DNA from 3 places in the Vibrio navarrensis genome. Region 1 is predicted to be linked to each of the others. Evidence: predicted binding sites of a transcription regulator. Region 1 holds the regulator's gene; each other region holds the start of a gene.
The links. The regulator MetJ, encoded in region 1, represses methionine synthesis genes. The targets are predictions, from matches to a motif close to TTAGACNTNTANANGTCTAA.

Region 1 (10,843 bases):
TTTATCCAAAATCATCAGATGGTGATGATCGGTTATTCCGACTCGGCCAAAGACGCCGGTGTGATGGCGGCGGGCTGGGCGCAATACCACGCGATGGAATCGCTGGTGAAAGTCGCCGAGCAAGAAGGCATTGAGCTGACTCTGTTCCACGGCCGCGGCGGTACGATTGGCCGTGGCGGTGCACCGGCGCACGCCGCACTGCTTTCTCAGCCACCGAAGAGCCTAAAAGGTGGCCTACGCGTGACCGAGCAAGGCGAGATGATCCGCTTTAAACTTGGCTTGCCTGAAGTGGCGGTCAACAGCTTTAACATGTACGCCAGCGCGATTCTCGAGGCAAACCTGCTGCCACCACCAGAGCCAAAGCAAGAGTGGCGCGATTTGATGACCGTGCTCTCTGAAGTGAGCTGCGAAGCCTATCGCAGCGTGGTGCGCGGTGAGCCGGATTTCGTCCCTTATTTCCGCCAAGCCACCCCGGAGCTGGAACTTGGCAAACTGCCACTCGGTTCTCGCCCGGCGAAACGCAACCCCAATGGCGGTGTGGAAAGCTTGCGGGCGATTCCGTGGATCTTCTCTTGGAGCCAAAACCGCTTGCTGCTGCCAGCGTGGCTCGGTGCGGGTGAAGCGATTCAATACTCGATCGACAAAGGGCATCAAGCGCTTCTGGAAGAGATGTGTCGCGAATGGCCATTCTTCTCCACTCGTCTTGGCATGCTGGAGATGGTGTACTCGAAGTGCAACATCGAGATCTCGCGTTACTACGATGAGCGCCTGGCAGATGAATCCCTGCTGCCGCTTGGCGATAAACTGCGGGCACAGTTGCAACGTGACATCAAAACCGTGCTGAACGTGGAAAACAACGAGAACTTGATGCAAAGCGATCCGTGGGGACAGGAGTCGATCCGTTTGCGCAATATCTACATCGAACCACTCAACATGCTGCAAGCTGAACTTTTGTATCGCACACGTCAAACGCAAGAAGCGGCGGAAGAGTTGGAAGAAGCCTTGATGGTAACCATCGCTGGCATTGCGGCAGGAATGCGCAATACTGGTTAAGTCACACCACTGGTGAATCTGATTAATCTCAAGGCTGCATGAAAATGCAGCCTTTTTGTTGTCGCTGCCATCTTTTCTGGTTTTATCCTCTCTTGCGCCCATCGCCCATCGTTCATCGCCACTTCCCACCTTATGGACGCACTATCACTCAGAAGATTCGTCAGATAAAAACAACAAAACGTGATATAGGTCACTTTAACAACTGCAAACCAAGCAACAAGCCAGCAGTATTTTAAACTACAAAAAGAACATTTATTAAACAGTCATTGCAGAGCATGGCCTTGAAGTGCAGCCCATTTAGTATTTTATTAGTTTTTTAAGCAAAACCACTCATGTATTCTACTTTATGCTTATATTTAGATATACTACGCGTCCGCTGTGAATTAATTATCAAATCATCATTTTCACAGCTCGATGGAAAGTTCCATCCACCCTAGGTGATAAACGGCTTTTAAGGTGACAGGACCAACTCAGTGTTGGTGCTGACTGTACATAAAACAAATTGCATCAAATAAGAGTGCAAACGCAGTACAGCCAGCTTGTTAACAGTTTATTGACCATTTGGATGAAGACATGTCATTACCACACGTTATTCTGACCGTTTTAAGCACACGTGATGCTACCGGTTACGACATCACGAAAGAATTCTCAGCCAGTATCGGCTACTTCTGGAAAGCGAGCCACCAACAGGTTTACCGCGAGCTCAACAAAATGGCTGAGCAGGAACTGGTGACTTGTGTGCTTGAACCACAGGAAGGCAAACCGGATCGTAAAGTTTACTCCATTACCGACGCAGGACGTGCGGCGCTTGGTGATTGGTTTGATCAACCGACAGCACACCCAACGGTGCGTGACGAATTTTCTGCCAAGCTGATGGCTTGTTCGGTTCAACCGTCTGCGCCATACCACCATCAATTGGCGCAATTGGTCGAAGAGTCTCGCAAGCTAGTCGCTCACTACAAAGAGATTGAAGCGGCTTACTACGCCACGCCATCGACCCTCGACAAACAAGGTCGCCTAGAGCGTTTGACGCTGCGTCGCAACCTGATGCTACGTGAAACGTGGATCAACTGGGCAGATGAAGTGTTGGCTGAATTGGAAGCTCTCGGCTAACTCTTCACGCACATCACGCTCGTTGATTGACGAGAGAAACAAATAAGGCTGGTTTGATACCAGCCTTTTTATTTGCCTCTATTTGCTCAAAGCAAAAGAGTGCGCCCAATAAAAAGCGGCACTCTTTGCGCCGCTTTTACTCTTCAAACTATCTTCAAACCGTTAAGCTTGCTTGGGACGTACGCCAAGCGTATGACACAATGCGTAAGTCATCTCGGCGCGGTTTAGCGTGTAGAAGTGGAAATCTTTCACCCCTTCTCGGCTTAAAATACGCACCATATCAATCGCTTGGCTTGCACCCACTAGCTGACGAGTCACTGGGTCATCATCCAGCCCTTCAAACTGTTTCGCCATCCAACCGGGCACTTTAACGTTGTTCTGCGCTGCAAAACGCGACGCCTGCTTAAAGTTCGATACGGGCAAAATACCTGGGACGATCTCCACATCGATCCCAGCCGCTACGCAGCGGTCACGAAAGCGCAAGTAGCTCTCCACATCGAAAAAGAACTGCGTGATAGCACGGTTCGCACCCGCATCCACTTTTCGTTTGAGGTTGAGCAGATCCGCTTGAGCACTTTTCGCTTCAGGGTGAACTTCAGGAAACGCCGCCACCGAAATATCAAAATCGTGCAGCGATTTCAGCAGAGTCACCAGATCAGAGGCGTACATCTCTGGCGCGCCGCCGCTCGGAGGAATATCACCGCGCAACGCGACAATATTTTTGATGCCATTCGCCCAGTAGTCGTTGGCAATGTTGATAAGCTCGTCACGGTTGGCATCAATACAGGTGAGGTGCGGGGCAGCGACAAGGCCAGTTTGTGCTTTGATCTCTTTGATGATCGAATGGGTACGGTCACGTTCACCAGAGTTGGCCCCGTAAGTCACCGAGACAAACTTGGGTTGCAGGGTTTTTAGGCGCTGTACTGAGCTCCACAGCGTCTCTTCCATTTGCGGCGTGCTGGGCGGAAAAAACTCAAACGACACATTGATGTTGTCTGAAAGCTCAGCGATATTCTGGTTTAAAGCGCCAATATGACTTGCGTGTGTATAGCCCATGTTCCTCTCCCTGTGACCACCTGCCACAAACGTGCAAACTGTTGCGAACTGACGTTTAGACGTCTATATGGCTACAGAATGGATTGAATACGATTTAATGTCAACAGTGCGATTATGAATATTTCTCAAGTTCATAATGAGCATAGTTCAAGTAGAAATAACAAGGGGCCGATTGGCCCCTTGGGTAAGATGTGTACCGATAGCGACAAGCGCTTTAACGCCTGTTCATCGCTTTAAAACAGGCCTGCCAGACGATTGAGATCCGATTGAATCGCCCCCGCCGTCACTTCTCGCCCCGCGCCCGGCCCACGAATCACCAACGGGTTGTCTCGATACCACTTACTTTCGATGGCAAAAATGTTGTCACACGGCAGCAAGTTGGCTAACGCATGCTCACGCGACAGCGCCTCAACACTCACCCGTGCTTTGCCGTTTTTCTCCAAACGCGCCACGTATCTCAACACCTGATCTTGGCGCTGCGCTTTGGCCAGACGCTCCTGCAAACGCTCGCTGAGCAGATGCGCTTTATCAAAAAACTCATCCAGCGTGAGAGCGCTCAACTCTGCTGGTACCAAGGATTCCACCTTGACGTTCTCCGGTTCAATCTCCAGCCCAGATTCACGCGCTAAAATCACCAGCTTGCGCATCACATCCGAGCCATCGAGATCGCTGCGCGGATCGGGCTCGGTCAGTCCTTGCTGCCAAGCGAGATCGACTAGTTCAGCAAACGGAACGCTGCCGTCAAACTGCTGGAACAACCAAGAAAGCGTGCCGGAGAAGATCCCCGAGAGCGCAACGATTTCGTCACCGCTCTCACGCAAATCGCGCACGGTATGGTTGATCGGCAGCCCTGCGCCCACCGTGGCGTTGTACAGCCAATGGCGGCCAATTTTGGCAAACGCATCTTGCACTTGATAGTAGTAGTCACTGCTGGCCGAACCGGCGATCTTGTTGGCCGAAATCAGGTGCAGCCCTTGGTTGGCGATCTCGAGATATTTCGCCGCCAACTCAGCACTGGCAGTCACATCCAACACCACCGCTTCGTCATAACCTTGCAGAGCGCCCAAACGCAGCAGCCAGCTATCACCATTATGCGCGATCGAGTCGTCATCAAAATGGGCGTGCACGCTTGCCGCATCTAAGCCTTGCTCATTAAACAGGTACGTTTGGCTATCCACCACCGCCACCAGCTCAAAGTTCATGCCGTGGCGTTTTTCCAGTTCGCTTTTTTGCTGGGCAAACAGCGCTAGCCAGCTCGAACCGATATTACCTTTGCCACACAGGGCAATAGCCACCCGCTTTTGCGCTTGGAAAAGCTGGCTATGAATACCGTTGACCAGCACAGGCAAATTAACCCGTCGCAGTACGGCCACCAGACTGAGGCCGGAATCCGCCTCGGAGACGAACTCCACTGGCGAGTGTTTCAATTGCTGGTAGAAGCCAAAGCAGTGGCTGGCGTTTTTCGACACGCCCGCGCCCACCGCCGCCACCAGTGAAAAGCCCTCTTTGAGTTTGATTTCCGCTTCCACCGCCAACTCTTGTAGGTAGGCCAAAGCACCACTGGCGATTTCTGCGGTATAGGCCAAACGCAGGCGATGTTGATCTTTTTGCCACTCAAAGGCCAGCGGTTCCAGTTGCGCCCGCTTCAAAGCACGCAGCACCTCTTGCTGCACGCGGTCGTCGTCATGGCCTCGGGCAAAGGTGAGCTGCACCAGTAGCACCTCATCAAGCGAAGTGATGATTTTCGCCCCGCGCCCGGATGCGAGCACGCGTTCAATGCGCGTCGAGCCCGATTCCGCATCGTAGCTGCAACGCAAATCGAGTTCAGTGGCACTTTGCGCCACCGGTTGAAGGGTGCGGCTATGCAGCACCGGCGCGGCAAGACGAGCCAGCTCGCTCGCTTCATCCAAACGCAGCAGCGGCAACAGACACGCGTCCGACACGATACGTGGGTCGGCGCTGTACACGCCCGCCACATCACTCCAAATCGTCACGCGTGACACTTCCGCCAACGCGCCAATGATGGTTGCCGAGTAGTCGGAACCATTGCGACCCAGCAACACCGTGTCGCCTGCGCCATTTTGCGCCATAAAACCGGTGATGATCACTCGGCGCTTGGCGTGCTGCGCCAGCACCTCTTTCAGCAGCGGATAAGAACGCGCGCGATCCACCTCCGGCTGAGTGCCGCTTTCGGCGCGCAAAAAAGCACGCGCATCTTGTGCCACCGCCGCTAGATTGGACTGGTTAAGCAGCGCAGCCAGCAAACGCGCTGACCACACTTCACCGTGGCCCAGTACCGCCGCTCTCTGCGTTTGAGTGAGCGGCGCCGCCAACTCCGCCAAGGTACTGAACTCATCATTCAGTTGGGCGAGTAATTGGCCTTGCGCCTCGCCACTGAGCAGCGATTCAACCAAACCAAGCTGGTAGTGACGTAACGATTGCAGCGCGTCATGCGCCAAACGGCCATCACGCTCCAACCCATCAAGAAACTCAATCAAGCGGTTAGTGGTTTTGCCTGCCGCAGAGACAACCACCAAGTCATTCTCGCTGGAGTACTCTTTGAGGATATTAGCGACGCGGCGATAACATTCTGGGTCGGCAAGGCTGCTGCCACCAAACTTGTGCAACTGACGTACAACAGACATTTATTGCGCTCCCTTCACTTGTTCAAAGGCTTGCTTGAGATCGGCGATCAAATCGTGCGCATCTTCCAGTCCAACCGACAGACGCAGCAATTGCTGGGAGACACCCGCTTCAGCCAGCGCCGCTTCGCCCATCGCTCGGTGCGTCATCGACGCAGGATGGCAGATCAAACTTTCCACCCCACCGAGCGACTCGGCCAAAGAGAACAGCTCCAGCGCTTGCACAAACTGCTTCAACTGCTCAAACGAGCCGGCAAATTCAAAACTGAGCATCGAGCCAAAACCCGATTGCTGCTTTTTGGCAATCTCATGCCCCGGATGTTGCGGCAGGCTCGGATGGTAAATCGTCCCCACCAGCGATTCGCTTTGCAAAAAGGCTAAAATTTGCTGTGAGCTCTCTTCGTGCACGCGCATGCGCGCCCCCAACGTGCGGATGCCGCGCAGTGTCATGTAGCTGTCAAACGGCGTGCCGGTTGCGCCCAAACAGTTGCCCCACCACGCCAGCTCCTCGGCATGTTGCGCGGTTTTGGTCACCACCACACCGCCAATCACATCAGAATGGCCATTAATGTATTTGGTGGTGGAGTGAATCACGAAATCCGCGCCCAGCTCCAACGGCTTTTGATAGACCGGAGTGAGAAAGGTGTTGTCGACCGCCACCAGCGCGCCAACGCGATGTGCTTTTTCACACACTGCCGCAATATCGACCACGCGCACCAACGGGTTGGAGGGGGTTTCAATCAACAGCAGTTTGGGCTTGAGCGCCAAGGCCGCCTCCAGCGCCGCTGGGTCGGATTGATCAACAAAGCGCACCTTGAAATCGCCTTTGTTGGCGCGGGTATTGAACAAGCGATAAGTACCGCCGTAGCAGTCGTGCGGAGCGACAATCAGATCGTTTGGCGATAAGAAAGCAGAGACCCACAAGTTAAGCGCCGACGTACCACAGTTGGTCACCACCGCCCCTTGGCCCGATTCTAGCTCATACAGCGCCTGCTCCAGCAAGCCACGGTTGGGGTTGCCCGAGCGGGTATAGTCGTACTTAGGCACTTCGCCAAAGGCTGGAAAGCCGTAGTTGGTCGAAAGGTAAATGGGGGGAACGACAGCACGGAACTGACTGTCTGACTCAATACCAGTTCGAACGGCGATGGTAGCGGGCTTGCGAGTGCTCATAGTGTTTCCTTTCTCCAAAGATGCATTCTGAATGGGAATAGGCTACTGTTGTTTCAGCGTCATCCATTCCTTTTATCCGCCACTTTAACCAGCAAAATTTAAGACGTCAACACTTCTAGACGTCCATATGTCTTTGCTTATGGCGGTAAATCCAGCTACAATCTGCGCCTATTATTTTATTAACCAACGATAACGACTAAAGGTGCGCAATGGCCGACTGGAATGGCGACTACATAAGTCCATACGCAGAGCATGGGAAAAAGAGCGAGCAGGTGAAAAAGATCACTGTATCTATCCCATTGAAAGTGCTGAAAGTGCTGACCGATGAACGAACTCGTCGTCAAATTAATAACCTGCGCCATGCAACCAATAGTGAGCTGCTGTGCGAAGCCTTCCTGCACGCCTACACAGGCCAGCCCTTGCCGACCGATGAAGATCTGCGTAAAGATCGCCCAGATGACATTCCAACTGAAGCGAAAGCGCTGATGACGGCGATGGGCATTGAGTTCGAAGCTTACGACGACTAAGGATTGGCTGGTCAGTTCGGGGGAAGCGGCTGACTACCAAGCCAACAATAGAAATAAAAACGGGACGCCTTGGCGTCCCGTTTTGCTAACTGGTCTACATCATCGTTGGGCTTATTGCGCCATCATGTAGTTCTCTGGCATCGCGATGCGCGCCACACCGGAATCGACCGCCGCTTGCGCGACCGCTTTCGCCACGCGCGGTAGCAGACGTGGGTCCATCGGTTTTGGAATGATGTAGTGCGGACCAAACTCTAGGCTGTCGACGCCCGCTGCTTTCAACACTTCCGCAGGAACCGGTTCTTTCGCCAGTTGACGAATCGCATCCACCGCCGCCAGTTTCATCTCATCGTTGATTTCGCTGGCGCGAACATCCAATGCGCCGCGGAAAATAAACGGGAAGCACAACACGTTGTTCACTTGGTTTGGATAGTCACTGCGGCCCGTTCCCATGATCAAATCGTCACGCACTTCATGTGCCAGCTCAGGCTTGATCTCGGGATCTGGGTTTGAACAGGCAAACACCACCGGTTTATCGGCCATCAGTTTCAGCGCTTCTGCGGGCATCAGGTTTGGACCTGACACGCCCAAGAAGAGATCCGCGCCGGAAATCACATCTTCCAGCGTGCGTTTGTCGGTGTTATTGGCAAACAGCTGCTTATATTCGTTGAGGTCATCACGACGCGTATGGATCACGCCTTTGCGATCGAGCATGTAGATCTTCTCACGCATCGCGCCGCATTTGATCAACAGTTCCATACACGCCACCGCCGCCGCGCCCGCGCCCAAACACACAATCACACATTCGTTGAGTTTTTTGCCTTGCAGCTCGATCGCATTGAGCATGCCCGCCGCCGTCACAATCGCCGTGCCGTGCTGGTCATCGTGGAAAACTGGCACATCACAACGCTCAATCAGGCGTTTCTCGATCTCAAAACAGTCCGGCGCTTTGATGTCTTCAAGGTTGATGCCACCAAAGGTGTCGGCGATGTTGGCAACGGTATCGACAAACTCATCGATGGTGCGGTGTTTTACTTCGATATCGATCGAGTCTAATCCTGCAAAACGTTTGAACAGTAACGCTTTCCCTTCCATGACTGGCTTAGACGCCAGCGGACCTAAATTGCCCAGACCAAGAATTGCGGTGCCGTTAGAGATCACTGCCACCATGTTCCCCTTGGCCGTGTACTTGTAGACGTTCTCCGGGTTTTGTGCGATTTCACGTACTGGCTCAGCCACACCTGGGCTGTAAGCGAGCGCAAGATCTTTGGCGGTTTCGGCTGGTTTTGTCAGCGCAATGGCGATTTTTCCCGCCGTTGGGTAGGCATGGTAATCCAGCGCTTGCTGGCGGCGATCTTCTTCAGGGGTCAATGCCTGGCGATTGTCATCGGACATAGGTCGTTATTCTCTTTATATGTTTTGTGGGATAGGGGGAATGTTGCAAAATGACCTAAAACTCTGCGTTTTTAGATAATTTGGAGATAAATTCTAATTGATATAAGTCAATCTTCCTAGCCAAGAATGCGAAGCATATCTACAAAATGACCAAGAAAGGCGAAGGTAAGACCAGCAAAGGGCGAGAGAAAAGCGCCCCTGAACAACAACAAGGAAAATAACGAGGAAAATAATAGAAAGGCAAAAAGCAAAAAGGCCGCCGAAGCGACCTTTTCTCAAACAGTCATCACAAATGTGATTAGTTCTTACCGCTTGATAGAGCACCGAAACGCTTGTTGAAGCGATCAACACGGCCGCCTGTATCAACGATACGTTGCTTACCAGTGTAGAATGGGTGGCACTTGTCGCATACGTCTAGGTGGATAGATTCTTTAGCTAGAGTAGAGCTAAAAACGAAAGAGTTGCCGCAAGAACAAGTTGCGTTTACTGCTTTGTATTCTGGGTGGATACCAGCTTTCATGGGATAACCTCAAATAGTAGGCCGTGTCGCTATACGAGCCTTTGCCGCACACCACACGTAGTTAAAAATGAACTCTTAGATACCGCGCTCGCTGGTGCGAAGCCATATCTTAAGGCGCGATATAGTAATGAATCGACTCAAATGGATCAACCTATTTGCGCCATTTTGCGCTAGTTTTTTAATCAGCCATCGCTTCTCGAATTTGCCCGCCGCTTCCTTTAGACTGTCAGTCATTATTTTTCTGTTTACTCACGCTACCTTATGCGCCCATCGATTGCCCGAGTTGCCCTACCCGTCCCTCTTGATAAACAGTTTGATTATCTGGTGCCCAGTCATCTGTTTCCCATTATCGGCGGTCGGGTGAGCGTACCGTTTGGCCGGCAGACGCTGGTCGGCATTGTCACGGCGCTGGTGCAGGAATCGGACTTTCCGCGTGAGCAACTCAAATCGGTCAAAGCAGTGCTGGATAGCCAGCCGCTGTGGCCCGCGCCAGTGTATAGCCTGCTGCAATGGTGCAGCCAATATTATCAGCATCCACTGGGAGAAACGCTGCACAACGCCCTACCCGCGGCGCTGCGCAAAGGTAAAGCGGCCGATTTTGCCACTTTGCAGGAGTGGCAGTTAACCGAGCAAGGCAAAAGCCAGTTGATGCAGTATTTTGGCCGCGCGGTCAAACAGGCGCGAGTGATGAAAATGCTCGCCGATGGCCCAGTTAGCCATCAGCGCTTTCTCGATGAAGAGATTTCTTCTACGGTGCTCAAAGCCCTCGAAGAGAAAGGTTGGATCGAAAGCCAAGACAAAACGCCGCAAGTCCAAGCTTGGGGCGAGGCGATTGAAAATGAGAACGACAAGCCGAAACTCAATCAAGAGCAAGCGATCGCCATTGCCACCGTACAGTGCCAGACGAGCTTTGCCAGCTTCTTGCTTGAGGGGGTGACGGGGTCGGGTAAAACCGAAGTGTACTTAAACCTGATCAAACCGATCTTAGCCCAAGGTCGCCAAGCGCTGGTGCTGGTGCCGGAAATCGGCTTAACCCCGCAAACCATTAACCGTTTTCGCCGCCGCTTTAATGTCCCCGTGGCGGTGATTCACTCGGGTCTGAACGACACTGAACGCCTCAACGCTTGGCTGAGCGCGCGCGACAAAGTGGCTGGCATTGTGATTGGCACTCGCTCGGCCTTGTTCACGCCGTTTGCCGACTTGGGCATGATCATCGTCGATGAAGAGCACGATACGTCCTATAAACAGCAAGATAGCCTGCGTTACCACGCGCGCGATGTGGCGGTGATGCGCGCCGCCAAAGAAGATATTCCGATCATCCTCGGCTCGGCGACGCCAGCTCTGGAGTCGCTGCACAATGCACTCAGCGG
Region 2 (10,843 bases), 960 kb from region 1:
CGCCCTTCGTGCTCGGTGATTGAGCAGAAAGAACAGCCGCCAAAACAGCCGCGCATGATGTTGACCGAAGTTTTGATCATGTCATACGCAGGGATTTTTGCGTTGCCATATTTTGGATGCGGCACACGGGCGTACGACAGCCCAAATACGTAGTCCATCTCTTCGGTTGAGAGTGGGATTGGCGCTTGGTTGACCCACAATTCACGATCGCCATGACGCTGGATAAGCGCACGGCCAGAATAAGGGTTGGTTTCTAAGTGCAAAATACGGCTAGCGTGTGCGTATAAGATTCGATCGTTTTGCAGTTTTTCGTAGTTCGGCAGACGCACCGCAGTGGTGGCAGCGTCATGACGTGAGGGACGAATTGTAATCGGCTGCGCTTTTGGCTCTTCGTCTTTTTTGGTTTCGCACTGCGTTTCGACCTCGTAAGGGTTTGGCGGAATAAACGCCTCCTTACGCGGTTTTTCAATTCGAGAAGAGTCAATAATGGTGTAGCCTTCGGGCTCCGCAGCGAGGTTGACTGCAGTGCCGCGAATGTTGGTCATCTGGGCAATGGATTCGCCGTTTGCCAGACGATGCGCCACTTCAACCAGAGCTCGCTCGGCGTTACCAAACAGCAAAATATCGGCTTTGGCGTCGAGCAGCACTGAGCGGCGAACTTTGTCAGACCAATAATCATAGTGCGCGACGCGGCGCAGGCTGGCTTCAATCCCGCCGAGTACAATCGGTACCTCTTTGTAAGCTTCACGACAGCGCTGCGAGTAAACTAAAGTCGCGCGATCCGGGCGTTTTCCACCTTCGTTATTGGGGGTATAGGCATCATCGTGGCGCAGTTTTTTGTCAGCGGTGTAACGGTTGATCATTGAATCCATGTTGCCCGCGGTCACGCCAAAAAACAGGTTCGGTTTACCAAGCGCCATGAAGTCGGTTTTATCTTGCCATTGCGGCTGGGCAATGATGCCTACGCGAAATCCTTGCGCTTCCAGTAAACGGCCGATGATCGCCATACCAAAACTTGGATGGTCGACATACGCATCACCCGTGACGATGATGATGTCACAGCTATCCCAACCCAGAGCGTCCATCTCCTTTTTACTGGTGGGTAAAAATGGAGCGGTACCGAAGCACTCCGCCCAGTATTTTTTATATTGATGAATTGGTGTGATATCGCTGTACATAAAATAACCTCAGATTTCGCGAGCGCGAATTATAGCGGCTCGTGTGATCAGTATCCACCTCAACATGACCCCAGATTTCACGTGTGTTTAAGTTCGTTTAGCCTTGCTGAAGAGAATTTGCAGGCCGAGTCAAGGTTAGATTGCAAACGGTGGAATATACTTATGAAACAAGAATGATATTGAAGAATAGTTTTGCTGTTATGGATGACCTCACGCAGAAAAAATCGGTAGCTGAGCCGATTTCACAACCGCTCAAGCCTTGGAACCACATCATTGACTGGCGGATCGACACCTCAGAACAAACCTTTCATTGTGAGGCCGAATGTTGTGCTTGGTTTGGCTTTGACTTAAGCCCAGTGCCTTTGAGCCGATTGATTCAGTCTGTTGCTACAGAACAGAAAAAGCGGGTGATTGAGACCTTCAAGCAAGTCCTTACCTCGGGCAAGGAACAGTTTTTACGCTGCCCGATATTGCTACCCAATCACGCTTTTAGTTTGGTTGAGCTGTATGTGGAAAAAATCTCTGCCCATGAACTGCAAGGAACGCTGACACCGCTGTTTACCGTCACCAGTCAGGAAGAGGTGGCGCAGGTGCTCTACTCGGTGTTTGAAAACGCGCACCACGGAATTTTAGTGACTGATGAAGAGACGCGCATTCTCGCCTGCAATCGCTATTTTGAGCGTGTCACGGGGTATCTGCGCAGTGAGCTCGCAGGCTTGAAAACCAGTATCTTTAACGCAGATAAACATTCGGACAGTTACTATCAGGCGCTGTGGCAAAACTTGGCTGAGCATGGTTATTGGACTGGAACCATACTGACACGCACCGCCTCTGGTGAAAACTTGCCGCAAGAGCTAACCATTCAGCGCGTCAGCGTCGGGAACGGACGCAAATTCTATCTTGGACTTAGCACCGATCTGTCGGCCCATTTCGAGCGAATCAATGATAACGAGCACGGCGGGGTGGATCTGCTCACTCAACTGCCAGCCAAAGATCGTTTTCTCTCCTTGTTAGAAGGTTTGTGCCGAAAACGCAGTAAGGTCTCAGATACAGGCTGTATTTTGTTGGCCATCCAGCCCAATTTTGCTGAGCAAGAGCTGCCAGATATCAAAAGAGCATTTGCCAACTATTTGCAGCAACAGACCAACGCAGTACTGAGCGGCTATATCGGGCACAACAAATTTGCTGTTTGTTTGGAGTTTCACCATCCGCAGCGTATTCAGAAAATCCGAGCTATCCGCCGGGCGATCAAACTGTTTTTCCACGCGTTCAAAGCGGCCGATTTACCGTTGGCACAAGCGCTGTCTTCTGGACGAACAGGGGTCTCCGTGTTGGGACTGGATGCAAAAACCTCGCGCACCTTGTTCTCGCATGCCAATCAAGCGCTACTCGAAATGCATTCCGGGCAGCAGAATCACATCAGCTTTTATGACCATCAGATGCATGTGCAGATCGATAAGAAAAAGCGTCTGGAAGAACTGCTGATTCGCTGTGTAAAAGAGGGAAAGCTTGAAGTGCACTACCAGCCGATTGTCAACATTCACCAATGGCGAGTCGAAAAGTTCGAAGCGCTGTGCCGTTTTCCGCCATCGCTCAGTGCAGAAGCGTCGGTGCAAGAGCTCATTACTATTGCTGAAGATTTGGAAATGATTGAAACCTTGGACCAACAGGTGGCAAGTCAAGCACTGCGTGATTTACCGAAACTGCAAGCACTGTTTGGTGAGCAGGTAGGCATTTCGTTCAATCGCTCTGTTCACTCTTCGGTGAGCGTGGATGCCATTCTTGATCAAAGCGCTTTTCTGATTGATGAAAGTGGCGTTGCACCGCACAGTGTGACACTGGAAATTACTGAAAGTGCCTATTTTGAAAGTGAAGAGCGCCACCATCACGCGCTGAACGTATTGCGTGATGCTGGGGTGACGTTAGCCGTAGACGATTTTGGCACGGGTTATTCCTCGCTCAGTTATCTCAAAGCGTGCCATTTTGATATTTTGAAAATTGACCGCATATTCGTCAGCGAGATTAAGTGTTGCTCGAATCAATACCGCATCGTGCGATCGTTGACGGAGCTATCTCATCAGCTCGGCCTTAAGGTGATTGCCGAAGGCGTAGAAACTGAAGAAGAACTGGAGATTATCAGCAGCATTGGTGTTGATAGTGTACAGGGATTTTTGTTTTCCAAACCTCGTTCGTTACAAAGCCTGCAAGATGGGGCGTTCGATCTACAACTTTTGCACCAGTACCGTAATAAGTTCGGTGCGAAAGGGGTGATCGCTGAGCTGGCGACTCCCGCGACACCGCATCTTGATCCCGGAGAGCCCATTTCCTTGGCGCACGAGTATCTTACGAAGGAGGATCTTAACATCTTGCCAGTGGTTGATGAGAAAGAGTGCGTTGGTTTTGTGGATCGTGAAGCAATGAACCTTCATTTAACCCCACACATGGGCACGGACACCGAAAGCATGAAAGAGGCCTCGCTGTGGAACAAACGCGTGAATCAAGTGATGGTAACCGCGTTTGAAGAGGTGCATTGGCAAACGCAGCTCAGCGCTTTGCCGAGTGTGATTAACCAGACCGAAGCGTTTCCCTGGATTTTGGTCGATGACCAAGGGCACTACAAAGGCTTGGTGGAAATGCATACAATACTCAAGTATTTAACCCAGCAAAACGTGTATCAATAGTTTGTTTCATCGCCGCCGAGCTATCGATTGCCGTTATTCAGCGCTTTCGGTATCATCCGGGCTCGGTTTACAGTCAAGTTTAACGCTCATGGTCCAGTTTCTACTCTCTTCATTTGCACCCATGTTGCTTGGTGCACAGTTGGTTCTCACTCTCGTGCTGGTAAAAGGCGACATTTGCCCGGGGCAGCGTGGTCGTATTCACAAAGTGTTGCCCGCTCTGGGGCTGATGTGGATGGCGGTTTCCTCGCTGGAAATCGCGGCGTTTTTAGTGGTGTTTGCCATTTTCTACTTTTATTCCAAAGTGCAGACAGGCAAAACGCGTCAAGAAGGGCCGCTTTGGGTACTGTATCTGGCTGACGGTTTAGCCCTCTCTTTTGTTGCTTTGCAAGCAGTAAAACAGTCTCATTGGAGCGCCGCGCTAGTCACGGTTCTCCTAACGGTATTACTGGGCGCTATTTTTACTCATCTGCTGTTGGTGATTGCTCGCTCACGTTTGCAGGCTTTTCATCGCATTTTGCCTTTTAGTGGCATTATCGCGGCGATGTTGACGGCGCTGGCGCTGCTGGCCGTGGCGTCAGGGTTTGGTGCTGAGCAATTAGAGCAAGTCACACCATTAATGCTGGCCAGCCTCGTACTGATGATCGTGGGGGTGGTTATGTGGTGTTGGCATATTTTCTCTGGCAAAGCCGCGCACAAGATTCAATTAGCCATTGCGTGGTTGATGCTGTTGGCATCGGCAAGTTGCATGCACATGCTGTTTAGTCTCCCTGCCTGATAGCGCGACAACATTTAGATCTTCTTCACTTTTTATCTACGGATTTGTGGCTACGCTTACTACTTGAGGTACTCAAAAAAGGAGCGTAGCCATGGATTTGAGCAATGTAGAGCGCTTAGACAGTATTATTCTGCTGGGGATCGTCAATGAAAAGTTGCGCCTAGAATGTGACAGTTTTGACGATCTGGTGAGCACGTATGAAATGGACGTTGAACAGGTGATCGGCAAGTTAGATGTGCTTGGTTATCAATACGATCCACTGACCAATCAGTTTAAATCATACTCACGCTGAGCATTTTTTAAGCCATCTTGATACCATCAAGGTGGCTTTTGCATTGCTGGCGTGCGGTGGCAAAAAACGCTTGCAGATAGCGCTTCTCTTTGTCGCTATTGCGCGTTGCGGCAAACAGGCGGCGCCACAAGCCCTTGCCCAGCGGGATGCTGGTAATGAGCCCTTGCCGGGAAAATTCGCTAATCGCCCAGTTTGGCAGCGCAGCCACTCCCAGACCCGCCGACACCATCTGCACCAACATCAATGTGTTATCCGCTTGCTTCCATTTCGCCGGCTCTACTCCAGCGGGAGCCAGAAAGTGTTTGACCACATCTAAGCGCTGCTTTTGGACCGGGTAAGTCAGCATGGTTTGATCAGCCAGATCGCTTGGTTCTAAGCGTGTTTTATTCGCCAATGGGTGACTGGTGGCGGTGATAAGTCGCATCTCAAAATCAAACAGAGGCTCATAATGGACTTCACCGCGCGGTTGAATGTCTGAAGTGATCACCAAATCCAATTCGCCCGCCATCAGCGCAGGTAAAGGTTCAAAACCAAAACCCGATGAGAAATCGAGAGTCACGCTCGGCCAAGTGAGTTGATACTCTTTCAGAGCGGGCATGAGCCATTGAAAACAGGAGTGGCACTCGATCGCCATATGTAAACGGCCATTCACATCCTCTTTTAAGCTAGCGAGCTCGTTTTCCGCTCGGGCAAGCTTGGGCAAAACCTCGTCGGCGACGCGTAGCAAAATTTCCCCTTCCGAGGTGAATTTCACCGGGCGTGTTTTACGCAAAAATAACTGCCCGCCGATCCTTGCCTCAAGATCTTTGATCTGATGGGAGAGAGCGGACTGAGTGAGGTGCAGCGCCGTTGCCGTCGCAGTGAGTGAGCCAGTATCGCGTAGCGATGTCAGGGTTTTTAGGTGTTTCAACTCGATCATGAATCCCTCTCATCTTCCTTGCTGTATGCATGAGTCTTTGTAACTTACCTGGATTTTTTGGAGCTGTAAACATCTAGACGTCTATTTGTTTTGTGCTGACGTTTGAGCGCATCATGAATTTTTTTAATAAACAAGTTGAATATTTGACGCTTGTTCCATGGTGGGATTGGCGAGATAGTTTAGCCATCTGGACATCCTGATGGGATGCAAAGCAAATTGTCGAACAAATATAAACTGTCCATCAAATACTAATAGACCAAGCATAGAAAAAGGAATAAGACCATGACGACCACAACGCACATCCTCGGCTACCCGCGTATCGGTGAAAAACGAGAACTCAAGTTTGCACAAGAAAAGTACTGGCGTGGAGAGATTGACCAAACCGAGTTGAAGAAAGTCGGCGCTCATTTACGCCAGCAGAACTGGCAAGTGCAAAAAGAGGCAGGGTTGAGCTACGCCACGGCGGGTGATTTTGCTTGGTATGACCATGTGCTGACCACCACGCTGCTGCTTGGTCATGTGCCGAAACGCCATCGTCATGGCTTTCCTGATCTCGATACCTTGTTTCGTGTTGGCCGCGGTCAGTCCCAGTCTGATTGCGGCTGTCATGGCGCAGCAGCATCGGACATGACCAAATGGTTTAATACTAACTATCACTATATCGTTCCGGAATTTAGCCGCGATGATACCTTTGAGGTGAGCTGGCCACAGCTGTTTGAAGAGGTCAGTGAAGCGGTTCAAGCGGGGCATAACGTTAAACCAGCGCTGCTTGGCCCTCTAAGCTACCTCTATTTGGGTAAAGAAGTGGAAGAAGGCTTTGACCGCCTGACGCTGCTTCCCCGTCTGCTCAGTGCTTATCAGGCGATTTTGGCCAAGCTGGCAAAACAAGGGGTGACATGGGTACAAATTGACGAGCCGATTCTGGCACTTGAGCTGGAAAAGCCGTGGCTAGATGCCTTCAAGTTGGCCTATCAAGTGATCCGTGGTGAGGTCAAAGTACTGCTGACGACTTATTTCGATGCCGTGACCGATTGCTTAGAGCGTGTTGTGGAACTTGACGTGGACGGTTTACATATCGACCTTGCAGCGGCACCAGAGCAACTGGATGAGGTGCTTGCGGTATTGCCTCCGCATTGGGTGCTGTCTGTCGGAGTGGTGAATGGCCGCAACGTGTGGCGCTCGGATCTTGCGGCGCAATATCAACGCTTGTTACCTGTGAAGGCACTGCTTGGTGAACGTTTGTGGGTCGCGAGTTCCTGTTCACTGCTGCACAGCCCGGTAGATTTAGATCTTGAATCAGCCCTTAGCGAAGAAGTACACAGCTGGTTTGCGTTTGCCAAGCAGAAAGTGTCGGAAGTGGTGCTGCTTGGCCGAGCCTTGGACGGGAACGAGGACGCGATTGCGCAATGTGCGGTGTATAGCCAACCGATTCAAGCGCGCAAGTCAGCAAGTCATGTTCATAAGCCGCAGGTACAAGCCCGTGTGAATGCGATTTCGCCCGCGTTTGCTAAGCGCAGTGCCCCTTATGTGCAGCGATCCGCGCATCAGGCAGAAGTGCTGAAACTGCCGCTGTTACCAACCACCACGATCGGTTCCTTCCCACAAACGGCAGAGATCCGGGTTCAGCGCAGTGCCTACCGCGCAGGCCAGTTGTCGCAGGCCGAGTACACCCAAGCGCTGAAAGAGCACATTGCCGACGCCGTGAAACGACAGGAAGCGTTGGATCTGGACGTGTTGGTGCATGGTGAAGCAGAACGCAACGACATGGTGGAATACTTTGCTGAAAACCTGGCAGGCTTTCAAACCACTCAGTTTGGCTGGGTACAAAGCTACGGCTCGCGCTGCGTGAAACCGGCCATCGTGGTCGCGGACATCGAACGTGAGCAACCCATTACGGTGGAGTGGTCCAAGTACGCGCAATCACTGACTTCAAAACAGATGAAAGGCATGTTGACGGGCCCAGTGACGATTCTGTGCTGGACCTTCCCACGTGAAGACATCAGCCGCAAAGCGATCGCCCAGCAACTGGCTTTGGCGCTTCGTGATGAGGTGTCGGATCTGCAAGATGCAGGCATCAACATCATTCAAATTGATGAGCCAGCGATTCGCGAAGGGTTGCCATTGAAGAAACGCGATCATCAGGCGTATCTAGATTGGGCGGTCGAAGCGTTTCGCATTGCAGCGGCCAGTGCCAAGCCAGAAACGCAGATTCATACCCACATGTGCTACAGCGAGTTCAACGAAATTATTGAATCGGTCGCAGCACTGGATGCTGATGTCATCACCATTGAAACCTCGCGTTCAAATATGGAACTGCTTAAAGCGTTTGAAGAGTTCAACTATCCCAATGAAATTGGCCCGGGTGTGTATGACATTCACTCACCGAACATTCCGACAGAGGAGTGGATTGTGGATTTGATTCAAAAAGCGGCGCAGAAAATTCCGGTCAAGCGTTTGTGGGTGAACCCAGATTGCGGTTTGAAAACGCGCAACTGGCCTGAGACCGAAGCGGCATTGGCGAATCTCGTTGCGGCGGCAAAAACATTACGCAAGTCGCTGACAGAAGCATAGAGCTAAAAAGAGCAGGGGATTGATTCAGTCAATCCCCTGTGAGTTTCACCTGGCGTGAGAAGCTACTTTGCCGCGCAGGTTTGCGCATTGACTAATTGGTCGGCGACCAATTGACCCCGAGAGTTGCGGATCTTGATGCGATACATCAGGCCCAAATCTAATTGGCTGCGAATTTCGTCGTTGCTACAGTAGCTATGGATGCTATTCGCCAGTACCTGCTCGGTTGGTTTGGCGCCCTGCGCATCGCTGTTGTAAATCATCATCATCTCAATCACGCTTTTGTTGGCTGAAATGCGCATGATTTTTAACGGACCATGTTCCAGTGGTAACCCTGCCGAGAGCATACCAGCACGATTGGAAGCCATCAGTTCCAATTGACGCTCTCTGTCGTCATTTGAAGAGCAGCCTGCTAACGCAGAGAAAGCGAGAGCAGCGCAGATAATTTGCTTAAACATTTAGAAGACTTTTTTGAATGGTTTGACTATGACTTTAGCATAAACGCCAGCTTCGATGTACGGATCAGCATCTGCCCAAGATTGTGCTTCTTGCAGTGAAGCAAATTCAGCGATGACGGTCGAGCCAGTAAATCCTGCTTCACCCGGGTTCTCAGAATCAATGGCTGGCATTGGACCTGCCGTAAGCAAGCGTCCTTCATTTTGAAGCTGTTGCAAACGAGCAAGATGTTGAGGGCGAACGCTCAAGCGCTTTTCTAATGAATTGTCTACATCCTGAGAAAAAATAACGTACCACATGGTTGATTCCTTCCGTATTTCAAGGTGAATTTGCGCTTAATCTACCGCAGTTTGCTTGGTCCAGACAGAGAAATTCGACGTTTTGTGAAACGGTGCGACAATTCTACCTTCTTAACGTACGGGTCGCGGTTTGCCTTCGCCGTCAATTGCGACGTAGTTGAAGGTGGCATTACACACCATGAAGCGATCTTCCACACCGTGGGCGCGGATAGGTTTGACCCACAATTCGAGATCAATCGACATTGAAGTGCGACCAATTTTGGTGCACTCGCCATAGCAGCACACCACGTCTCCTACTTTGACTGGCTTTTTGAAGATGATATCGGAGACCGATACAGTAACGATTCGCCCAGAAGAGATCTCTTTGGCGAGAATGCCACCCGCAAGATCGAGTTGTGACATGATCCAGCCACCAAAAATATCACCGTTGGCATTGGTATCAGCCGGCATTGCAAGGGTTCTTAGCAGTAGTTGACCCTTTGGAGAGTTGTATTCCTGACTCATTTTGACATCCGCAACAAACAAAACAGCGACCAAGTGGGTCGCTGTAAGAATAAGTGGCGATTATAGCAAATAATCTGGATTATTCATCGCTTGTGATGTCCGATGACTGGTTTTTATCCTCTTTTGGCATCTGCTTGTAGATGTATATACCAGTCAAAACCGTGAATCCCAATGTGGCGGCCAGCAGACCAAACACTTTAAAGTTCACCCAAGCATCCAGTGGTAGCTCGTAAGCAACGTAAACGTTGAGGCCGGCACAGAAGGAGAAGAAGGCAACCCATGCCCAGTTGATGTTGCTCCACACGCGATCCGGTAGCGTGAGTTCTTTGCCGAGCATGCCTTTGATCGCCGATTTACCCATAGCGTGGCTAACCGCTAAGCCAATGGCAAACACAACGTAAACAATCGTCACTTTCCATTTTATGAAGTTGTCGTCGTGCAAAAAGATGGTCATGCCGCCAAAGACGGCCACCATAAGAAAAGTGATCAACTGCATCTTTTCTACTTTCTTGTATAGCACGTAAGTAACAACCACTTGCACCGCGGTTGCGGCAATCAGAGCCCCAGTCGCGGTATAGATGTCGTACATCTTATAAAGAGCAAAAAAGATAATCAGTGGAATAAAATCAAGAATTTGCTTCATGAGGCAAAGAATTTCCTATTTATTGAATTGTCCACAGTCTATCTAAAACTGACCCAATGTGAAGAGGTCGAGACAAATGGATACAAAATTGGTTAGGCAAACAGCGTATCGGCGGCTTGCGAGTATCAAAGGGAATGTGCTGTGGTCGCTTAGTTGTAGTAAGCCCCCGATTGATATTCGCTGATGACTTGTTTCATATCGGCTAAGTAGCCTTCACTGCGCAAGTTATCGACGGTGTCACGCAGCTCTTCATCGGTCATGGCAAAACAGGTGGATTTGCCCGTGGTAAGGTTGAGGTAGTGGTGGTATTCATCCTCGCTGAAGTGGCCGAAGCGGTCTAAAAGCAGAGCTTTAAAACCATGATGAATCAAACCGTAGTAAGTGCGTCTGTGTAAGCTCATGACAAAAATCCTCATGTTCGCTTCAAGAGGTCAAAATGTAAAACCATTGACACTTCTCTGAGTGAGAAATTTCTTGCAATAGTAGTGCCATGAATGAAACACACTGATCCATAAAGAGATGCAGGGG
Region 3 (10,843 bases), 710 kb from region 1:
TGACTGGGTCTATCTGCTGGCCGATGGCAAAGTGATTGCGAAAGGCACGCCGGAGGAGTTGCGAGACAACCGCGATCCGCGTGTCCAGCAATTTTTGCAGGGTGACGCCGATGGCCCGGTGCCATTTCGCTTTCCCGCCCAGAGCATTGAGAAGGATTTATTTGACCATGTCTGAATTGATCAACTTTGTTTCTGGGGTCGGACGCCGTTTGATGGCGATTTGTGAGTCATTTGGACGGGCGAGCCTGATGTTGTTCGGCGCAGTATTCACACGCCCGCAACCTCTGAAAAACCTGCCATTGTTAGTGAAGCAAGTCCACAGCGTCGGCGTACAATCGCTGGCGATCATCGTGGTTTCAGGCCTGTTTATCGGCATGGTGCTGAGCCTGCAAGGGTATGTGATTCTGGTCGATTACGGTGCCGAAGGCAGCTTAGGGCAGATGGTGGCACTCTCGCTACTGCGTGAGCTTGGCCCCGTGGTCACGGCATTGCTGTTTGCCGGACGAGCAGGTTCGGCACTCACGGCTGAAATTGGTTTGATGAAAGCCACCGAGCAGCTATCCAGCATGGAGATGATGGCGGTTGATCCGCTTAAGCGGGTGATTGCGCCTCGTTTGTGGGCTGGGCTAATCTCCATGCCGTTGCTGGCGATGATTTTTATGGCCGTCGGGATCTGGGGGGGGCAATTGGTTGGTGTCGATTGGAAAGGCATTGATCATGGCAGTTTCTGGTCGGCAATGCAGGCTTCGGTTGAGCTTGGGCAAGATATCGGCAATAGCATGATCAAGTGCGTTTTCTTTGCTATCACCGTCACCTGGATAGCGTTATTTAATGGATACGATGCCGTTCCAACTTCGGAAGGCATTAGCCGTGCGACAACGCGCACGGTGGTACACTCTTCTCTGGCAGTACTGGGGCTTGACTTCGTACTGACCGCACTGATGTTTGGGAACTAATCATGCAACAAACACGCAAAACAGAATTATGGGTTGGCAGTTTCGTCTTAGCAGGAATTTGCGCAATATTAGTGATGATTTTTCAGGTTGCTGACGTAAAAGGCTTAGGTTCAGGCGATAGTTACGCGCTCAAAGCGGAGTTCGATAACATTGGCAGCCTTAAAGTACGTTCACCGGTGAAAGTGGGTGGCGTGGTGATTGGCCGAGTCTCTTCTATCGAGCTTAACCCGCAGACCTTAGTACCGATTGTCACACTCTCGATCAGCAGCCGATACAACCAGTTTCCAGAGACGTCCAGTGTGCAGATTCTAACGTCGGGACTGATTGGTGAGCAGTATATCGGTCTGGTTCCGGGGTTTGTCTTTGACGACGAGCAAATGCTCAAAGACGGTGATTTCATTGAAGATACCAAGTCTGCCTTAGTGTTAGAAGATTTGATAGGACAAGTGCTCTACAGTGTAGGGAACAAAGAAGAGTCGAAGAAGGAATAACTATGTTGCAACGTTTATTCGTGGCAGTCACGTTACTGCTGCTGAGCGTCAATGTCTCAGCACAAGAGATCGATAAAACCGATCCTTATAAGATGATGAAGCAAGTTTCTCAGACAACCTTTCAGCGTTTGGCCGCCGATCAAGCGCTGATCCAGAAAAATCCTGAGCACCTCAAAGTGGTGGTCGAAGAGGAATTGATGCCTTACATCAACGACAAATACGCGGCGCTAAAATTATTAGGCCCCAATTTGAAAGGGGCGAAGCGAGAAGACGTAGGTGAGTTTATTACCGCGTTTCGTGCCTATTTGGTGACTTCTTACGCCCAAGTACTCACGCAATATACCGATCAGAAAGTCGAGTTTGGCCCAGAGCCGCCACTGGACGACTCGAAACGCATTACTAGCATTAAGGTCGATATCATTGACTCTCCAAGGCCGAACATCAAACTGGAGTTCAAGCTGCGTAAAGAAAAAGATGGTGAGTGGCAAGCGTTTGACATGGTGGCAGAAGGGATCAGTTTACTTTCTAGCAAACAGTCCGAGTGGAATGGCAAGATTCGCCAAGAGGGCGTGTTGGCCGTTGCAAAAGAACTGGAACAGTTGGCGGCGCAGCCAATCCGCTTCGAGGTAAAAAATTAATGGCGCAGGCACAATGGCAGCAAATCGCTGCAGATAAAATCGCTCTTCGCGGAGATTTAGATCGTGACGAAGTGCCGTCATTGTGGCAATTTGCCCAGCATTGGAAGCCCGGCGCGACGCAGGTGGAATGCTCTTTGGCTGAGATCAAACGGGTGGATTCTGCCGGAATGGTGATGCTAATTCACTTAATAGAGCATGCAAAACGACAAAACTGTCATATAATGCTCAGTTTCGTGCCAGCGCAGTTGCGCACACTGTTTCAACTAAGTAACGTCGAAACTGTGGTTGCCGGACATATTCAAAGTTATCAGGGGTAAATTGTGGATAGCGCAAAAGTACAGCAGTTACTAGAAGAAGCACTGAACCTTGAAGAGGTGCATGTAAAAGGTGAAGGTAGCCACTATGAAGTGGTTGCTGTGGACGCTCGTTTCGCTGAAATGAGCCGCGTTAAGAAACAACAAATGATTTACGCACCTCTTATGGAGTACATCCAGCGGAATGATATTCACGCTGTCTCGATTAAAACTTACACGCCAACTGAATGGGCCCGTGATAAGAAACTGATGTCTCTGTAAAGGTTTAGTAATGGAAAAGTTTCGTGTTATTGGGTCAACTAAGCCGCTTAGTGGTGAAGTGACCATCTCTGGGGCTAAAAACGCCGCACTGCCTATTTTGTTTGCTTCGATTTTGGCTGAGGAGCCGGTTGAAGTGGCCAATGTTCCTCACCTGCGTGATATTGATACCACCATGGAACTGCTCAAACGCCTTGGCGCGAAAGTCGAGCGCAATGGTTCCGTGCATGTTGACCCTAGCTCAATTACGGAATACTGCGCGCCGTATGATTTGGTCAAAACCATGCGTGCTTCGATTTGGGCTCTCGGTCCGTTGGTCGCGCGTTTTGGTCATGGTCAAGTCTCTTTGCCTGGTGGTTGTGCGATTGGTGCCCGTCCGGTGGATTTGCATATCACTGGCCTGGAGCAGTTGGGTGCGACCATCACACTGGAAGATGGTTACGTGAAAGCAACCGTCGATGGCCGCTTGCAAGGCGCTCACATCGTGATGGATAAAGTGAGTGTCGGTGCAACCATCACCATCATGTGTGCGGCCACCTTAGCGCAAGGTACCACTGTGCTGGATAACGCCGCGCGCGAGCCGGAAATTGTTGATACCGCCAAATTCCTTAACACGCTCGGCGCGAAAATTTCTGGCGCGGGCACTGATACCATCACCATTGAAGGGGTTGAACGCCTTGGTGGCGGCCGTCATGCGGTGGTCGCGGATCGGATTGAAACCGGTACTTTTTTGGTCGCAGCGGCGGTATCTGGCGGGAAAGTAGTGTGTCGTAATACCAATGCCCATCTTTTGGAAGCGGTATTGGCCAAATTAGAAGAAGCGGGTGCGCTGGTGGAAACGGGCGACGATTGGATTTCGGTCGATATGACTGGGCGTGAGCTCAAAGCCGTCAATGTTCGTACCGCCCCACATCCCGGTTTCCCAACTGATATGCAAGCTCAGTTCACTTTGCTCAATATGATGGCGAAAGGTGGCGGCGTTATCACCGAAACCATCTTTGAAAACCGTTTTATGCACGTTCCTGAGCTAATGCGTATGGGGGCGAAGGCCGATATCGAAGGTAATACCGTTATCTGTGGCGATGTGACTCGTTTGAGTGGCGCACAAGTGATGGCGACCGATTTGCGCGCTTCGGCCAGTTTGGTGATTGCGGGCTGCATCGCCAAAGGGGAGACGATTGTTGATCGCATTTACCATATCGACCGTGGCTACGACAAAATTGAAAATAAACTCAATGCATTAGGTGCAAATATTGAGCGTTTTCGTGAGTCAAGCTAAACTGACTTGATTCAACTAGAGCCGAAACTCAGGTTTCGGCTTTTTTATGAGCCGCTTCCCGCAGCGAATCAATTGGGCAAATTATTGCTCAAAACACATTTAGGTTATTTATCTCATCGGCATCTGGAGAACAGAATGATTGCCCTTTTACGTATCTTGGCAACAGCGCTATTTGCGATTGTGATGTTTGTCTTCGGCTGCGGCTACTGCTTACTTAGCCCGCGTAATCCGAAGCATGTTTTTACCTTTGGCCGCCTGTTTGCCAAAATGGCGTCGGTGTATGGCATCAAACTGGAACTGCGCATCCCAGAGGACGCTTACCAGCGTGGTCAGCACATTTATATTGCTAACCACCAGAACAACTGGGACTTGTTTACCGTTTCAACCGCTGTGACCCCGAAGGTGGTGACCGTCGGCAAGAAAAGCCTCGTTTGGATTCCGTTTTTCGGTCAATTGTACTGGTTAACTGGCAATATCTTGATTGACCGCGCGAACCGCACTAAAGCGAAAGGCACCATAGACCAAGTGGTGGCCAGCATGAAAGCCTCTGACGTCTCTGTGTGGATGTTCCCTGAAGGTACCCGTTCGCGTGGCCGTGGCCTGCTGCCGTTCAAAACGGGGGCATTTCACGCCGCGATTGGTGCTGGTGTGCCTATCATTCCTATCGTCTGTAGCTCAACCGATCACCTTAAACTGAACCGTTGTAACAATGGTCATGTGATTGTCGAAATGTTGCCTCCGATCAGCACCGAAGGATACGCTAAAGAGAACCTGCGCGAACTGGCGCAACTGTGTCACGAGCAAATGAAAGAGAAACTCGAGAGCCTAGATGCGGAAGTGAAGCAGCGCAACGCCAAGTAGAGATAATTATCAGGGCCAGTTTTGTACCTAGCGGTTGAGTTTAACAATAGACAACATGACTAAGCGCGTAGAAGAACAATCTGCGTGGTGATCTTCTCGTTGACTGGCTGAGCGTTGATTTTGCTTGGTATAGAAAAGGAGGCAAATTTGCCTCCTTTTAAACCGGGTTTAACCTTGTCGGTTACGGGTGCTGAGATTGAGCGTTTTCACCTGTAGCGAGGTCTTTTTCCGCTTGTTTACTTTCGTAGTCGGCTTCAGCTTTTTTGGCTTTCTCAATCATAGGGGTAATGGTTGAGCCTTGGATGAGAATGGAGAACACCACGACCGCGTAGGTCATAACCAGAATAAACTCTTTGACGTCAATCAGCTTATCTTCAATTACCCAAATGCCGCTAGGAATCGACAGCGCCATGGCCAGCGCTAGGCCGCCGCGTAAGCCGCCCCAGGTTAAAATACGAATTGACCAAGGGTTGTAGCTGCGAAAACGCTTAAAACCAATGTATGAGATAAAGACGCTCAAATAACGTGCGACCAATACCAAAGGTACCGCAATCGCCATCATGATCCAGTCTTCCTGATGGAACTTAAACAGCAACATTGACATGCCGATCAGCAGGAATAGTACCCCGTTTAAGAATTCGTCCACCAGCTCCCAGAAGTGATCCAAGTGATCTTCACTCTCCTTAGAAAAGCCGATGAATCGCGTCCAGTTGCCCATCATGATGCCTGAAACCACCATCGCCAGTGGACCAGAAACGTGGATCACTTCAGCAAACGCATAGCCTGCGGTGGGCACACCGATGGTGAGCAAGAGCTCCATCGAGTGGTCATCGGTCGCGCAGATCAGGTAGTGAAACAGCAGACCCAAAGCGAAGCCATAGACAATGCCCCCAATCGCTTCTTGGATAAACAGCATGGTCACGCTGCCGACAGTGGGGGCTTCGCTACCGAAAGCGATGGTGAACAGCGTCACGAAAATCACCAGACCAAAGCCGTCGTTAAACAGCGATTCGCCTTCAATTTGGGTTGAAATGCGTTTTGGCGCATGCAATTTTTTCACGATGGCCAGCACCGCGATAGGGTCGGTTGGGGAAATCAGAGCGCCAAAGAGTAAGCAGTAAATCAGGTCAAACTGGATGCCGATCAACTGGCAACTACCATACAGAACAAAACCAATGAAGAAGGTAGAAAACAGAGTTGCGCCTAAAGCCAGTACGGTAATTTCCCATTTCTGATCTTTGAGGTTGGGAAGCTTAATGCCCAGCCCGCCGGCAAACAGAAGGAAACCGAGGATCCCTTTGAGAAGAAAATCTTCAAAGTCGATACTCGATACCGTTTGAGTGGCGATCTCGGTGAGATGAAACCAATTATTTTGACCCGCGATGAGGATAAGGAGTGACAGCACCATAGAACCCGCCGTGATGGCGATGGTGGTCTGCATTTTGCCGATTTTGCTGTTAACGAACGCAATCAGCATTGCTGCCGCAGACAAAAAGCAGAGAGTGTAGTAGACCGACATGAGCTTCTCTTTGTAACAAATTATGAACGAAATTTTCTTTCTTCACTGCACAAATAGCAAACATTTTTTGCTAATTCTTTTATCAATCGGCTAGGCGCATCAAATAGGCGTAATTAGAATTTTTAGACGTCTAGACTCCTGAAGATTGTGTGATAGGATGTCCTAATAATGAAAGGAATGAGGCGTTATCGTGGGAAGTAATATTAGAGAGCAGATTGAAGCGCAACTAAAGCAACGTATCTTATTGATTGATGGTGGTATGGGAACCATGATCCAAGGTTACAAGTTGCAAGAGCAAGACTATCGTGGTGAGCGTTTCGCAAATTGGCACTGTGATCTCAAAGGCAACAATGACTTGCTGGTGTTAACCCAGCCTCAGTTGATCAAAGAAATTCACTGCGCTTACTTGGAAGCGGGTGCCGATATTCTCGAAACCAACACTTTTAACGCCACCACCATTGCCATGGCGGACTACGAAATGGAAAGCTTAAGCGAAGAAATTAACTTCGCTGCAGCTAAACTGGCTCGTGAAGTGGCGGACGAGTGGACCGCTAAAAATCCGCAAAAACCACGCTATGTGGCTGGGGTGCTCGGTCCAACCAACCGTACTTGTTCTATTTCTCCCGATGTGAACGATCCGGGCTACCGCAATGTCACTTTTGATGCTTTGGTGCAAGCGTATTCGGAATCGACTCGTGCGCTGATCCGTGGCGGATCCGATCTCATTCTGATTGAAACCATTTTTGATACCTTGAATGCGAAAGCGTGCGCGTTTGCCGTCGATTCCGTGTTCGAGGAACTTGGCATCAGCTTACCTGTGATGATCTCCGGCACCATTACCGATGCTTCCGGGCGCACACTCTCTGGGCAAACGACCGAAGCCTTCTACAACGCGTTGCGCCATGTGAGACCTATCTCGTTTGGTTTGAACTGCGCTTTAGGCCCTGACGAACTGCGTCCGTATGTTGAAGAGCTATCACGTATCTCAGAAACGTACGTCTCTACCCACCCGAATGCGGGTTTGCCAAACGCGTTTGGTGAATACGATCTCTCGCCGCAGGAGATGGCGGTGCACGTCAAAGAGTGGGCTCAAAGCGGTTTTATCAACCTCGTTGGTGGCTGCTGTGGTACCACGCCAGAACACATTCGCCATATGGCGCTGGCGGTTGAAGGGGTCGCGCCGCGTGTCTTGCCAGACATTCCGGTGGCGTGTCGTCTCTCCGGGCTAGAGCCTCTGACGATAGCGAAAGATACCTTGTTTGTTAACGTCGGTGAACGCACCAACGTAACCGGCTCTGCGCGCTTTAAGCGTTTGATTAAAGAAGAGCTTTACGATGAAGCCTTGGATGTGGCCCGCGAGCAGGTAGAAAACGGTGCGCAGATTATTGACATCAACATGGATGAAGGCATGTTGGATGCCGAGGCGTGTATGGTGCGTTTTCTCAACTTGTGTGCGTCCGAGCCAGAAATTTCCAAAGTGCCGGTGATGGTGGATTCGTCGAAGTGGGAAGTGATTGAAGCGGGCCTGAAATGCATTCAAGGCAAAGGCATCGTCAACTCGATTTCCCTCAAAGAGGGTAAGGCCAAGTTTGTTGAGCAGGCCAAACTGATCCGCCGTTATGGCGCGGCAGTGATTGTCATGGCGTTTGACGAGGTGGGCCAAGCTGACACGCGCGAGCGCAAACTGGAGATCTGTACCAAGGCTTATCGAATTCTGGTCGACGAAGTCGGCTTTCCACCAGAAGATGTGATCTTCGACCCGAATATTTTTGCCATCGCGACCGGCATTGATGAGCATAATAACTATGCGGTTGACTTTATTAATGCGGTGGCGGACATCAAACGCGATCTGCCGCATGCGATGATTTCTGGCGGGGTGTCGAACGTTTCTTTCTCTTTCCGCGGCAATAACTATGTGCGCGAAGCGATTCATGCGGTGTTCCTCTACCACTGTTTCAAAAACGGCATGGACATGGGGATCGTCAACGCCGGGCAGCTCGAAATTTACGATAACGTGCCTGAGAAGCTGCGCGAAGCGGTCGAAGATGTGGTGCTGAATCGCCGTGAAGATGGCACTGAACGCTTGTTGGAAATCGCCGAAGCGTATCGTGAAAATGCCGTGGGCAAAGTGGAAGATGCCTCAGCGCTGGAATGGCGTACTTGGCCTGTGGCTAAACGGCTTGAACACGCGCTGGTGAAGGGCATTACTGAGTTTATCGTCGAAGACACCGAAGAAGCGAGGCTGAACGCGTCTAAGCCACTGGAAGTGATTGAAGGGCCGTTGATGGATGGCATGAACGTGGTCGGTGACCTGTTTGGTGAAGGCAAGATGTTCCTCCCTCAGGTGGTGAAATCGGCGCGGGTGATGAAGCAGGCGGTGGCCCACTTAGAGCCGTTTATTAACGCATCTAAGCAGTCCGGTTCAACCAACGGCAAGATTTTGCTCGCCACGGTGAAAGGCGACGTGCACGATATCGGCAAGAATATTGTTGGCGTCGTTTTGCAATGTAACAACTACGAAATCATAGACTTAGGCGTCATGGTGCCGTGTGAGCAGATCCTCAAAGTGGCTAAAGAAAAGCAGGTCGACATCATTGGCCTCTCAGGCCTTATTACCCCGTCTTTGGATGAAATGGTGCATGTGGCCAAAGAGATGGAGCGGCAGGGCTTTGATTTGCCACTGCTGATCGGCGGTGCGACCACCTCCAAAGCGCACACCGCAGTCAAAATTGAGCAGAACTATTCTCATCCCGTGGTGTACGTCAATAATGCTTCGCGTGCGGTTGGGGTGTGTACTTCGCTGCTGTCTGACGAACTGCGTCCGGCGTTTGTCGAACGCTTGCAGGCCGATTATGAGTTGGTGCGCGATCAGCACAACCGTAAGAAACCGAGAAGTAAACCAGTCACCTTGGCAGAAGCACGCGCCAACAAAGCGGCGATCGACTGGCAGAGCTACACGCCGCCAGCACCGGCTAAGCCGGGTGTGCATGTGTTTGCCGATTTTGACGTGGCGGTTTTGCGTCAGTATATCGACTGGACCCCATTCTTTATGACGTGGTCGCTGGTGGGCAAATACCCGACCATTTTCGACCACGAAGAGGTCGGTGAAGAGGCGCAGCGCTTGTTCAAAGATGCCAATGATTGGCTGGATAAAATTGAGCAAGAAGGGCTGATGAAAGCCAGTGGCATGTGTGCGCTCTTCCCAGCCGCCAGCATTGGTGACGATATTGAGGTGTATAGCGACGAATCGCGTAGCCAAGTGGTCAAAGTGCTGCACAATTTAAGACAGCAAACCGAGAAGCCGAAAGGCGCCAACTACTGTTTGTCGGATTACGTTGCGCCGAAAGCTTCAGGCAAAAAGGATTGGATTGGTGCATTTGCGGTCACTGGCGGCATCAATGAGCGTGAGTTGGCTGATGAGTTCAAAGCTCAGGGCGATGATTACAACGCGATCATGATTCAGGCGGTGGCGGATCGACTGGCAGAAGCCTTTGCCGAATATCTGCATGAGAAAGTACGGCAAGAAATTTGGGGCTATGCGCCGGATGAAAAGTTATCCAATGAAGAATTGATCCGCGAGAAATACCAAGGTATTCGTCCAGCACCCGGTTATCCTGCGTGTCCGGAGCACACGGAAAAAGGCGCATTATGGGAACTGCTCAATGTCGAGCAAACGATCGGTATGTCACTGACCAGCAGCTATGCAATGTGGCCGGGGGCATCCGTGTCGGGCTGGTATTTCTCTCATCCAGAATCACGCTACTTTGCGATCGCACAGATCCAGCAAGATCAGGTAGAAGACTACGCGCAGCGCAAAGGCTGGGATCTACTCGAAGCGGAAAAATGGCTGGGGCCGAATATCAACGGTTAAACCACACACTTTCGACCGAAAAAAAGGGTTGCCACGAGGCAACCCTTTTTACATTGGTGAGCATTAGTTGTGCTGCTCAAACAGATCTTGGTGCAGCTTTTGAATCACTTTCTTCGAGTCGTGCGCATCGACGAGGAAACACAGGTTGTGATCGCTCGCTCCGTAACAGATCATGCGCAGGTTGAAATCGCCCAGTGTGCTGAAGACCTCTTTGGCGTAACCTTTGGTTTCCATGTGGTTACCGATTAAGGCGACCAGACATAGGTTATGTTCAACTTCCACGTTGCACAGCTCTTCGAGCTCGCTACGAACCGCTTGAGGCAACTCAGGCGCACCGCCCGAGGTGTCGGTTTTATCCAGCGTGAGCGAAACACTGATTTCTGAAGTGGTGATCAGATCGACGGAAATTTTGTGCTTTGCCAAAATCTCAAATACTTTGGCGAGGAAACCGTAGGCGTGGAACATCTTGGCGCTACGCAGCGTCACCATGGTTTGGTTGCAGCGCAGGGCTAAGGCACGAAACAGCGGTGAGCTCTGTGCTTCATGACGAATCCAAGTACCGCCCTTCTCGGGCTCTTTGGACGAGCCAACAAACACCGGAATATCATGACGCAGCGCCGGAACCAGCGTCGAAGGATGAAGGATCTTCGCGCCGA

Region 2: a site for MetJ is predicted at 5,911-5,930, ahead of metE (5-methyltetrahydropteroyltriglutamate--homocysteine S-methyltransferase). Genes of this name have one in related genera too.
Region 3: a site for MetJ is predicted at 6,439-6,458, ahead of metH (methionine synthase). Genes of this name have one in related genera too.

Annotation. Positions count from the first base shown of each region.
Region 1 covers NZ_CP065217.1:298,857-309,699, reverse strand. The annotation lists gene ppc (phosphoenolpyruvate carboxylase) at 1-1,053, shown strand, start outside; gene I3X05_RS01355 (PadR family transcriptional regulator) at 1,627-2,166, shown strand; gene metF (methylenetetrahydrofolate reductase) at 2,329-3,222, opposite strand; gene I3X05_RS01345 (bifunctional aspartate kinase/homoserine dehydrogenase II) at 3,456-5,867, opposite strand; gene I3X05_RS01340 (O-succinylhomoserine (thiol)-lyase) at 5,868-7,034, opposite strand; gene metJ (met regulon transcriptional regulator MetJ) at 7,244-7,561, shown strand; gene I3X05_RS01330 (malic enzyme-like NAD(P)-binding protein) at 7,673-8,953, opposite strand; gene rpmE (50S ribosomal protein L31) at 9,252-9,473, opposite strand; gene priA (primosomal protein N') at 9,735-10,843, shown strand, end outside.
Region 2 covers NZ_CP065217.1:1,257,731-1,268,573, forward strand. The annotation lists gene I3X05_RS05685 (YgiQ family radical SAM protein) at 1-1,178, opposite strand, end outside; gene I3X05_RS05690 (EAL domain-containing protein) at 1,352-3,859, shown strand; gene I3X05_RS05695 (hypothetical protein) at 3,948-4,634, shown strand; gene I3X05_RS05700 (DUF4250 domain-containing protein) at 4,726-4,926, shown strand; gene metR (HTH-type transcriptional regulator MetR) at 4,934-5,845, opposite strand; gene metE (5-methyltetrahydropteroyltriglutamate--homocysteine S-methyltransferase) at 6,128-8,416, shown strand; gene I3X05_RS05715 (GspS/AspS pilotin family protein) at 8,479-8,871, opposite strand; gene I3X05_RS05720 (YciI family protein) at 8,872-9,168, opposite strand; gene yciA (acyl-CoA thioester hydrolase YciA) at 9,280-9,672, opposite strand; gene I3X05_RS05730 (septation protein A) at 9,752-10,315, opposite strand; gene I3X05_RS05735 (hypothetical protein) at 10,465-10,716, opposite strand.
Region 3 covers NZ_CP065217.1:3,124,103-3,134,945, reverse strand. The annotation lists gene mlaF (phospholipid ABC transporter ATP-binding protein MlaF) at 1-175, shown strand, start outside; gene mlaE (lipid asymmetry maintenance ABC transporter permease subunit MlaE) at 168-956, shown strand; gene mlaD (outer membrane lipid asymmetry maintenance protein MlaD) at 959-1,447, shown strand; gene I3X05_RS14735 (MlaC/ttg2D family ABC transporter substrate-binding protein) at 1,450-2,085, shown strand; gene I3X05_RS14730 (STAS domain-containing protein) at 2,085-2,402, shown strand; gene ibaG (BolA family iron metabolism protein IbaG) at 2,406-2,660, shown strand; gene murA (UDP-N-acetylglucosamine 1-carboxyvinyltransferase) at 2,671-3,936, shown strand; gene I3X05_RS14715 (1-acylglycerol-3-phosphate O-acyltransferase) at 4,072-4,797, shown strand; gene I3X05_RS14710 (cation:proton antiporter) at 4,979-6,316, opposite strand; gene metH (methionine synthase) at 6,507-10,187, shown strand; gene lysC (lysine-sensitive aspartokinase 3) at 10,251-10,843, opposite strand, start outside.